DNA from 3 places in the Alsobacter sp. SYSU BS001988 genome. Region 2 is predicted to be linked to each of the others. Evidence: riboswitches for the same ligand, from Rfam matches in the RefSeq annotation. Region 2 holds a riboswitch; each other region holds the start of a gene.
The links. Region 2 has a riboswitch for thiamine pyrophosphate ahead of thiC (phosphomethylpyrimidine synthase ThiC). Riboswitches for the same ligand answer to the same signal wherever they lie in the genome.
Positions count from the first base shown of each region.

Region 1 (2,963 bases), on a different contig from region 2:
AGGTCGAGGGCCGACAGGAAGGCGGAGCGGTCGCGCGGCGAGAAGGGCCGCGGGCCGCCGGTGGTCTCCCCGGCGGAGCGCAGCTCCTCCATCAGGTTGCGGGAGGCCAGCGCCATGCCGATCGAATCCGGCGTGAACGGCTTGCCGGTCGGCCCGATCACGTCGGCCCCGGACTTGATGCAGCGGCTGGCGAGCGGGATGTCGGCGGTGATCACCACCGCCCCGCGCACGGCCCGCTCGGCGATCCAGTCGTCCGCGGCGTCCGGCCCGGCCGGCACGACGACCCGCTCGATCATGGGGTCGCGCGGGATCTGCATGAAGCTGTTGGCGACCACGAAGACGCGCAGGCGATGGCGCTCGGCGACGCGGTAGACCTCCGCCTTCACCGGGCAGGCGTCCGCGTCGACATAGATCGCGATGGAGCCGGGCGCGTCCATCAGGCGAGGCCCTCCCGGATGTCGGCGCGCTTGAGCAGCAGGCCCGCGGCCACGCCCCCCAGGGCGAGGATGACCGCGCAGGCGAGCAGCGCGGGCGCGGCGCCCAGCCGGTGCAGGCCGGCGCCGAACGCCGGCGGGGCCAGCGCCTGGCCCAGGAAAAAGAAAAAGGCGTGCAGCGCGATGGCCGAGCCGCGCGCGGTCGGGGCCAGTTCGGTGGCGCGGTTCTGCAGCGAGTTGTGGAGCATGAAGAAGCCGAATCCGAGCGCCGTGAAGCAGGCCAGCATGGTGAGCCAGTCGGGCGCCGCGGCCAGCCCGGCGAGCCCGAGCCCGCCCAGGAGGCCGCCGGCCCGCATCAGGAGATAGACCGGGAACCGGCGCAGCAGCAACGACACCGAGGCCGAGAACGCCATCCCGCCGAGTCCGAGCCCGGCGATGACGAAGCCGGCCTGGGTCGCCGTGCCGCCCCCGCGCGCCTGGAGCAGCTCGGGCACGAAGGGCAGGACCCCGTAGATGGCGAGGCCCTCGACGAAGACGGTCCCGAAGCACACCAGGGAGCGCGGATTGGCGAAGACCAGCCGGTAGCGCCCGATCGCGTCCGCGACGCTGAACCGCGACCGCTCGCGGCGGACGGCCTCGGCCGGAAGCCCGGCGAAGACGCCCACGACCGCCAGCAGGGCCGCCAGGGCCGTGACGGCCAGGGCGCCGCGCCAGCCGACCCAGTCGGCCATGACCCCGGAGGAGGTCACGCCGAGAAGCTGGCCGATGAGGGCGGCGGCCAGGAAGCGCGAGATCGCCACCTGCCGGCGCTCATACGCGAAGGCGTCGCCCACCATCGCAAGGGCCAGCGGGATGACGCCGCCCGCCGCCACCCCGGCCAGGATGCGGCTGACGAAGAGCTGCTCCAGCGACATGGCGAAGACGCCGGCCGCCAGCGCCAGGGCGAACACCACGAGGCAGATGCGCAGCACGGAGGTCTTTCCCGCCGCGTCCCCCATGGGGCCCAGCACGGGCTGCCCCAGCCCATACGGAAGGGCGTAGCAGGACGACAGCAGCGCCACCGTGGCGACGGGCGCCTGGAACTGGGCCGCGATGGAGTTGACCATGGGGTCGGTGGAGCGCGCCGCGAAGGCGCTCGCAAAGCCGCACAGACCCAGCACCAGCAGGAGCCGCTTTTCCCGTTTCGCGTCCAGCTTGAACTCCCCGGGCCAGCATCGGTCCATCCCGCCGCGACTCGCGCGGCGGGCGGCCAGGCCTCCACGCATGGCGGCCCCGGCGCCACCGTCGCTTCCCGCCGGCGGGGGTGTCAACCGTCCGCCCATGGGAGAGGCGTGCGGCGCGACGGGCGGCCTTGCGCGGGCGTCGGCTCTCGGGGTAGGTGTGGAGCATCTCTCGTCGGGGTGCGCCTTCCGCAGAAGGCGCTGAGAGGCGTCCCGCCAACTCGTCGAACCTGATCCGGCTCGCACCGGCGGAGGGAACGTGAGATGGCGACGAGCCCCCCCGACATCCGTCCAGGTCCCGCGCGACGCCCCGCCTGGCGTTTCGATCCGCTCGCGTGGGTCACCGCGGCCGCATTGGTCCTGGCCTGGGAGGTCGGGGTGCGGCTGACGGACGCGCCCGCCTATCTGCTGCCGGCGCCGAGCCGCATCCTGGCGACGCTCGTCCACCGCTGGCCGGTGATAGGCGCGGAGGCCCTGACCACGCTCGTCGAGATCCTGTGCGGTTTCGCGTCCGGTTCGCTGGCCGGGCTCGCGGCCGCGCTGGCGATGTCGCGCTGGCCCGCCCTGGAGCGGGCCCTGGGCCCGATCCTGGTCGTCAGCCAGGCGCTGCCGGTGTTCGCGATCGCGCCCCTGCTGGTGGTGTGGTTCGGCTTCGGGCTCGCGTCCAAGGTGGTGATGGCCACCCTGATCATCTTCTTTCCGGTCGCCACCAACGGCCTCGAGGGGCTCCGCCGCACCGATCCGGGCCTCCTGGAGCTGGCGCGCCTGCATGGCGCGACGCCGCTCCAGAGCCTGTGGATGATCCGCATCCCGTCCGCGCTGCCGTCCTGGGCGGCGGGCCTGCGCATCGCCGCCGCCGTGGCCCCCATCGGGGCGATCGTGGGCGAATGGGTGGGCTCTTCGGCGGGCCTCGGCCTCCTGATCCTGCACGCCAATGGCCGCTCGCAGACCGACATGGTGTTCGCCTCCCTGGCGGTGCTGGCCGCGATGTCGGTGGCGCTGTGGATGCTGGTCGACCGCCTGACGCGGCGCTGGCTGCGCTGGGCGCCCGACAGCCTCGGGCCGGGCTTCTCCGGTCCCGTCCTCTCCCGATCGAAAGCCTGACGCTTCCCTCCCTGAAAGGTCCGACGATGCGCGTTCGCTCCCTCCTCTTCGGCCTGCTGATGTTCGCGGCCGCCGCTCCCCTGGCCGGCCTCCCGGCGAAGCCGGCGCAGGCCCAGCCGGTCGAGAAGCTCACCGTCCTGCTCGACTGGTTCGTCAATCCCGACCACGCCGCCCTGGTGGTCGCCAAGGAGAAGGGCTTCTTCGC
Region 1 is NZ_JBTAMK010000001.1:880,223-883,185, reverse strand. It holds gene ACYVO7_RS03755 (YaiI/YqxD family protein) at 1-437, opposite strand, end outside; gene ACYVO7_RS03750 (MFS transporter) at 437-1,657, opposite strand; TPP riboswitch at 1,821-1,928, shown strand; gene ACYVO7_RS03745 (ABC transporter permease) at 1,919-2,758, shown strand; gene ACYVO7_RS03740 (ABC transporter substrate-binding protein) at 2,785-2,963, shown strand, end outside.
Region 1: another riboswitch for thiamine pyrophosphate. It lies ahead of ACYVO7_RS03745 (ABC transporter permease); the one in region 2 lies ahead of thiC (phosphomethylpyrimidine synthase ThiC).

Region 2 (2,963 bases):
CTGTCGTGCAGCATCTCCATCACCAGATGCGCCTCGCGGTAGGTCGCCCCGCCGGGCACCGTGGTGCCGACGCCCGGCGCGATCTGCGGGTCGAGGAAGTCCACGTCCAGGCTGACGTGGAGATGCGTCCGGTCAGGGTCGAGCCCCTCCAGCATGCGCTGCATCAGCACCGAGACCCCGAACTCGTCGATCAGCCGCATGTCGTTGCAGGCGATGCCGTGGTCCTCGATCGCCTCGCGCTCCTGCGCGTCGATGGAGCGGATGCCGAACAGGTGCACCTTGTCGGCCGGCACGGGCGGGAACGGCCGTCCGCCGAGCAGCGGCGCGAGGCTGCGGTCGCCGCACAGGAAGGCGACGGACATGCCGTGCATGTTGCCGGAGGGCGTCGTCGCGGGCGTGTTGAAATCGGAATGGGCGTCCAGCCAGAGCACGACCAGGTCCTTGCCGGTCTCGCCGCAGCGGCGCGCGACGGCGCTGACCGTGCCCATCGAGAGGCTGTGGTCGCCGCCCATGAACACCGGCAGAGCCCCTGAGGTCATGATCCCATAGGCCCGGTCGTGGATGGCGGCCGTCCAGGCCGCGATCTCGGCGACGTTGCGGCAGCGCTCGGCCAGCGGCTGCAGCGCCGGCGCGAGCGCCGCGTGCGGGGGCGCGATGTCGCCATGGTCCTTCACCCGGTAGCCCAGGCCGGCCAGCGTCTCCGGCAGTCCGGCGGTGCGCAGCGCCGCGGGGCCCATCAGGGTTCCGCGGGCGCCCGCGCCATATTCGAGCGGGATCCCGAGAAGCGCGATCTCGGACAGGGCGGCGTCATGCCGCCGGGCGCGGGACGCCTGCTGCGACGGGACAAGGATATTAGCCAACGCTCTCTCTCCGGTGTTCGACATCCAGGATCGATGATGCGGGACGGCGTGCTGAACAGAAAGCCAGCAATGTGCTACGATCAGCCATTGAGCTGACGAAAAGGCAGGCTGCGATGGCGAAAAGTCAGAAGCACGGCTTCTTGGACGAGACCGACCGCCGACTCGTCGAGCTGCTGCGCAGCGACGCCCGCATGCCGGCCGCCACGCTGGCCCGCATCCTCGACGTCTCGCGCGGAACCGTCGCCAACCGAATCGCCCGCCTGATCGAGGACAAGGTGCTGCTGGGCTTCACCGCACGGCTGGGCTCCGAGGCCGACGCGGTGGGCGTGCGCGCGCTCACCATGCTGGAGGTCCGCACGGTCGACATGAAGTCCGTCGTCGGGCCGCTGAAGCGCATCCCCGAAGCCGCCCGCGTCTACTCCACCAATGGCCGCTGGGACCTGGCCGTCGAGCTGAACGCCCATGACCTCGGCGCCCTCGACCGCGCCATCTCGCAGATTCGGGCGATCCGGGGCGTGTCCCACTCGGAGACCAGCATCCTGCTCGCCGAGCTGTGAGCCGCGCGCCCGACGCCGGAGCCGTTGACACAACCCCGGATTGAAGACCATCCTCGGCCCATTCCGAGGGGAGCTCCAGGGCGGAGCTGAGACGGCGGTGAGCCGGACCCTTTGAACCTGATCCGGGTCATACCGGCGGAGGGACAGGAACCTGCTTCACGGCGCCACCCCACGCGAGTCCCGGGTCTCCATCGCACCAGGAGATCCCATGACGATTCACACCCCGCTTTCCCCGCGCAACGGCGCCGACGCGCCGCAGTCGGTCACGACCGGTCCTCTGCCGGCCTCCCGCAAGGTCTACGCCCCCGCGCCGGGCGGGCCCGGAATCCAGGTCCCGTTTCGCGAGATCGCGCTGGCGCCTTCCGCGGACGAGCCGCCGGTCCGCGTCTATGACGCCTCCGGGCCGTACACCGATCCGGACGCCGTCATCGACCTCGCGGCCGGCCTGCCGGAGATCCGCAAGCCCTGGCTGGAGAAGCGGCTCGGCCTCGCCCCGGCCCAGCCCCGCGCCGTGAAGCCGGAGGACAACGGCTCGGTCCCGCCCGACAGGCTGGTTCCGTCCTGCCCCGCGCCCCGGTCCGTTCTGGCCGGCCAGCCCGGCGCGCTCGTCACCCAGTACGAGTTCGCCCGCGCCGGCCTGATCACCGAGGAGATGATCTATGTCGCCGCGCGCGAGAATCTCGGCCGCGAGGCGGCGCTCGCGGAGGCGGGCGCGCGCATCGCGGACGGCGAGAGCTTCGGGGCGGCGCTGCCGGCCCATGTGACGCCGGAATTCGTCCGCCGGGAGATCGCCGCCGGGCGCGCCATCATCCCGGCCAACGTCAACCACCGGGAGCTCGAGCCGATGATCATCGGCCGCAACTTCCTGGTGAAGGTGAACGCCAATATCGGCAACTCCGCCGTCACCTCGTCGGTGGCCGAGGAGGTCGAGAAGCTGGTCTGGGCGATCCGCTGGGGCGCGGACACCGTCATGGACCTCTCGACCGGCCGCAACATCCACAACATCCGAGACTGGATCATGCGCAACGCGCCCGTGCCGATCGGGACGGTGCCGATCTACCAGGCGCTGGAGAAGGTGGACGGCGACGCCTCCCGCCTCGACTGGGAGGTGTTCAAGGACACGCTGATCGAGCAGGCCGAGCAGGGTGTCGACTACTTCACCATCCATGCCGGCGTCCGCCTGGCCCATGTGCCGCTGACCGCCCGCCGGGTGACCGGCATCGTCTCGCGCGGCGGCTCCATCATGGCCCGCTGGTGCCTGTCGCATCACCGCGAGAGCTTCCTCTATGAGCGCTTCGGCGAGATCTGCGACATCATGCGCCGCTACGACGTGTCCTTCTCGCTCGGCGACGGCCTGCGCCCGGGGTCCATCGCGGACGCCAACGACGCGGCCCAGTTCGCCGAGCTCGACACGCTGGGCGAACTCACGCGAATCGCGTGGGACAAGGGCTGCCAGGTGATGATCGAGGGCCCCGGCCATGTGCCGATGCACAAGATCAAGGCCAACATGGACAAGCAGCTCGCCACCTGCGGCGAGGCGCCCTTC
Region 2 is NZ_JBTAMK010000003.1:216,526-219,488, forward strand. It holds gene rocF (arginase) at 1-860, opposite strand, end outside; gene ACYVO7_RS08090 (Lrp/AsnC family transcriptional regulator) at 974-1,417, shown strand; TPP riboswitch at 1,474-1,579, shown strand; gene thiC (phosphomethylpyrimidine synthase ThiC) at 1,626-2,963, shown strand, end outside.

Region 3 (2,963 bases), on a different contig from region 2:
CTCGCCGGAGAGCTTCAGCCGGTTCTTGATGCACTTGGCGCCGAGCTCCTTCAGGTTCTTGTCGATGATGTCGCCGATATGCTCGAGATTGATGGCGAAACCCAGGATCTCGGCCAGCCGGCGCGTCTCGCCGTCGCTGGAGGCCTCGCGGCTGATCGCCGTCAGATAGCGCTCGATCTCGCCATGGAGCCGGTCGACGACGTCGTCCAGGCGGCCGATCTCGGCCACGCGCTTGCGGTCGCCGCTGTGGATCAGGTCCTGCGACCCGCGCAGCATCGCCTCGACGACGTCCGCCATGCGCAGCGACTCGCGCGCCGCGTTGGAGAGCGCGACCGAAGGGGTCTCCAGCGCGGACGCGTCGAGATATTGCGGCGTGCCCGGGTCCGAGGCCTTGATGGTCTGCGGCAGGAGCCGCGTCAACACGCGCGCCATGACGGGCAGCAGCGGCGTCGCCAGCGCCGCCATCGCCAGGTTGAACCCCATGTGGAACAAAGCCGCCATATGGGCGGGCGAGGCGTCCAGGGCGGCGAGCCAGGACGCGCACAGATTCAGGAGCGGCAGGAAGAGCACGCAGCCCACCGCCCGGTTGATCAGGTTGCCGAGCGGCAGCCGCATCCGCTGGGGATCGCCGGAGGACCCCTCCAGCACCGGGTTCAGCGCGCTGCCGAGATTGGCCCCGAGCACCATCGCAAGCGCCGCGACCGGCGAGATCACCCCCGCGCCGGCCAGCGACATGACGAACAGCACCACCGCCACGCTGGAATGCGCCGCCCAGGTGATGGCCGCCGCCAGCGCCAGGTTGAGCACGGGTTCGCGGGTGAGGGCCGCCAGCAGGTCGCGGACCGCGGGCGCGCTCTCCACCGGCGCGATGGCCTCCGTCAGCAGCCGCAGCGACAGGAGCATCAGCCCGAGCCCGATCGACACGCGCCCCAGGTCGCGGACCGTGGTGCGCCCGCTGCGCCGGAACGCCGCCACGCCGGCGCAGATCAGCACCGGATAGACGAGCCCCATGTCGAACGAGAACAGCTGCACGATGAGCGTCGTGCCCACATTCGCGCCCAGCATGAGCGCCATCGCGGGCGCCAGCGCCACGACGCCGTCCGCCGCGAAGGAGGTGGCCATCAGGGCGGTGGCGGTGCTGCTCTGCAGCAGCGCCGTGACGCCGACGCCGGCCACGAAGGCGTTCAGGCGCGACTTCAGCCCGACGCCGAGCACCCGCCGCAGCTCGCTGCCGAAGGCCCGCATGACGCCGCTATGCACCATGTGGATGCCCCACAGCAGCAGCGCGATGTCGCCGAAGAGATGGATGATGACCTGCGTGGCGGACATGCGGGGGGCCTCGCGCGAACGGGCGTAGAATACAGCATTACATCATGACGGTGAATGGAACGCCTATACCGCAAATGCGACAGGGGTGAGCCGACCTTGTGGCGCGGCCGCCCGCGTCCTAGATTAGGCGCGCCATGGGGTGCTGCCTTCGCGGGCGGCTGAGATCACACCCATCGAACCTGATCTGGGTAATGCCAGCGCAGGGAGGGGCACGGCGCCGCTTGGGCGCCATGCGTCTCTTCCGCTGGAAGGAAGGACGTTTCGGCCGCCATGACGGTTTCGCTTCATCCCATCGGTTCGCCCCCGGACGTCGGCGGGGCGCTCGCCGCGCTGCGCTGGAGGCGTCCCCTCGTGCACTGCCTCACCAATGACGTGGTCGCGTCCGTCACCGCCAACGCCCTGCTGGCGGCCGGGGCCGCGCCCGTCATGGCGCATGCGCCCGAGGAGGCGGCCGTGATCGCGGCCCGCGCCGGGGCGCTCCTGGTCAATATCGGCACGCTGACGCGCGAGCGCGTCGACGTGATGGCGGCGGCGGCCCAGGCCGCGAACGAGGCCGGCGTTCCGTGGACGTTCGATCCCGTCGGCGTCGGGGCGTCGCCCTTCCGCCAGGGCGCGGCCGCGTGGCTGTCTTCGCTCAATCCGGCGGTGGTCAAGGGCAACGCGGCCGAGATCCTCACCATGGCGACGGGCCAGGCGGCCGGCCGGGGAGTCGATTCGGAGGACCAGGATCCCCGCGCCGTCCAGGAGGCCGCGACCGCGCTGGCCAGGAGCCTCGGATGCGTGGTCGCCGTCACCGGCGAGGTGGATTTCGTCACCGACGGGTCGGCGTCGCTCGCCGTCCATAACGGCCACGCCCTGATGGGGCGCATCACCGGCTCGGGCTGCGTCGCCGGCGCGCTCTGCGCGGCGTTCCTGGGCGCCCGGATACCGCCGCTCCAGGCGGCGACGGCCGCGCTCGCCGCTTTCGGGCTGGCCGGCGAACGCGCCGCCCGCGACGCGCCTGGGCCGGGGACGTTCCAGGTCCGCCTGCTGGACGAACTCGCGGCGCTGACGCCCGAGGCGCTGTCCGCCGGCGCGAGGATCGCCTGATGGGGAAGCGCCCCTTCGACCTCTCGCTCTATCTCGTCACCGACCCGGCGCTGGTCGAGCCGCGCGGGCTGGCGGCGACCGTGGAGGCCGCCGTCCGCGGCGGCGTCACCCTCGTTCAGCTGCGCGACAAGACGTCGGACGACCGGGATTTCGCCGCCGCGGCCGAGGCGCTGCTCGCCGTGCTCAGGCCGAAGGGCGTTCCGCTGATCGTCAACGATCGCGCCGCCATCGCCAGGGCGGTCGGGGCCGACGGCGTCCATATCGGCCAGGAGGACGGCGACCCCCGCCGCGTGCGCGACCTGATCGGCCCGGACATGATCCTGGGGCTGTCGGCCGGAACCGAGGCGGAATTCGCCGCCGTTCCGCCGGATGTCGTGGACTATCTGGGCGTGGGCCCGATCCGGGCGACCGGCACCAAGCCGGACCATGATCCTCCCATCGGCGTCGAAGGATTGGCGCGGCTCCTGCCGCTGAGCCCGCTCCCGAAGGTCGCCATCGGAGGCATAGGGCCGGCGAACGCCGAGGGCGTCGTGGCGACGGGCGTC
Region 3 is NZ_JBTAMK010000001.1:847,002-849,964, reverse strand. It holds gene ACYVO7_RS03610 (Na/Pi cotransporter family protein) at 1-1,329, opposite strand, end outside; TPP riboswitch at 1,455-1,553, shown strand; gene thiM (hydroxyethylthiazole kinase) at 1,600-2,418, shown strand; gene thiE (thiamine phosphate synthase) at 2,418-2,963, shown strand, end outside.
Region 3: another riboswitch for thiamine pyrophosphate. It lies ahead of thiM (hydroxyethylthiazole kinase); the one in region 2 lies ahead of thiC (phosphomethylpyrimidine synthase ThiC).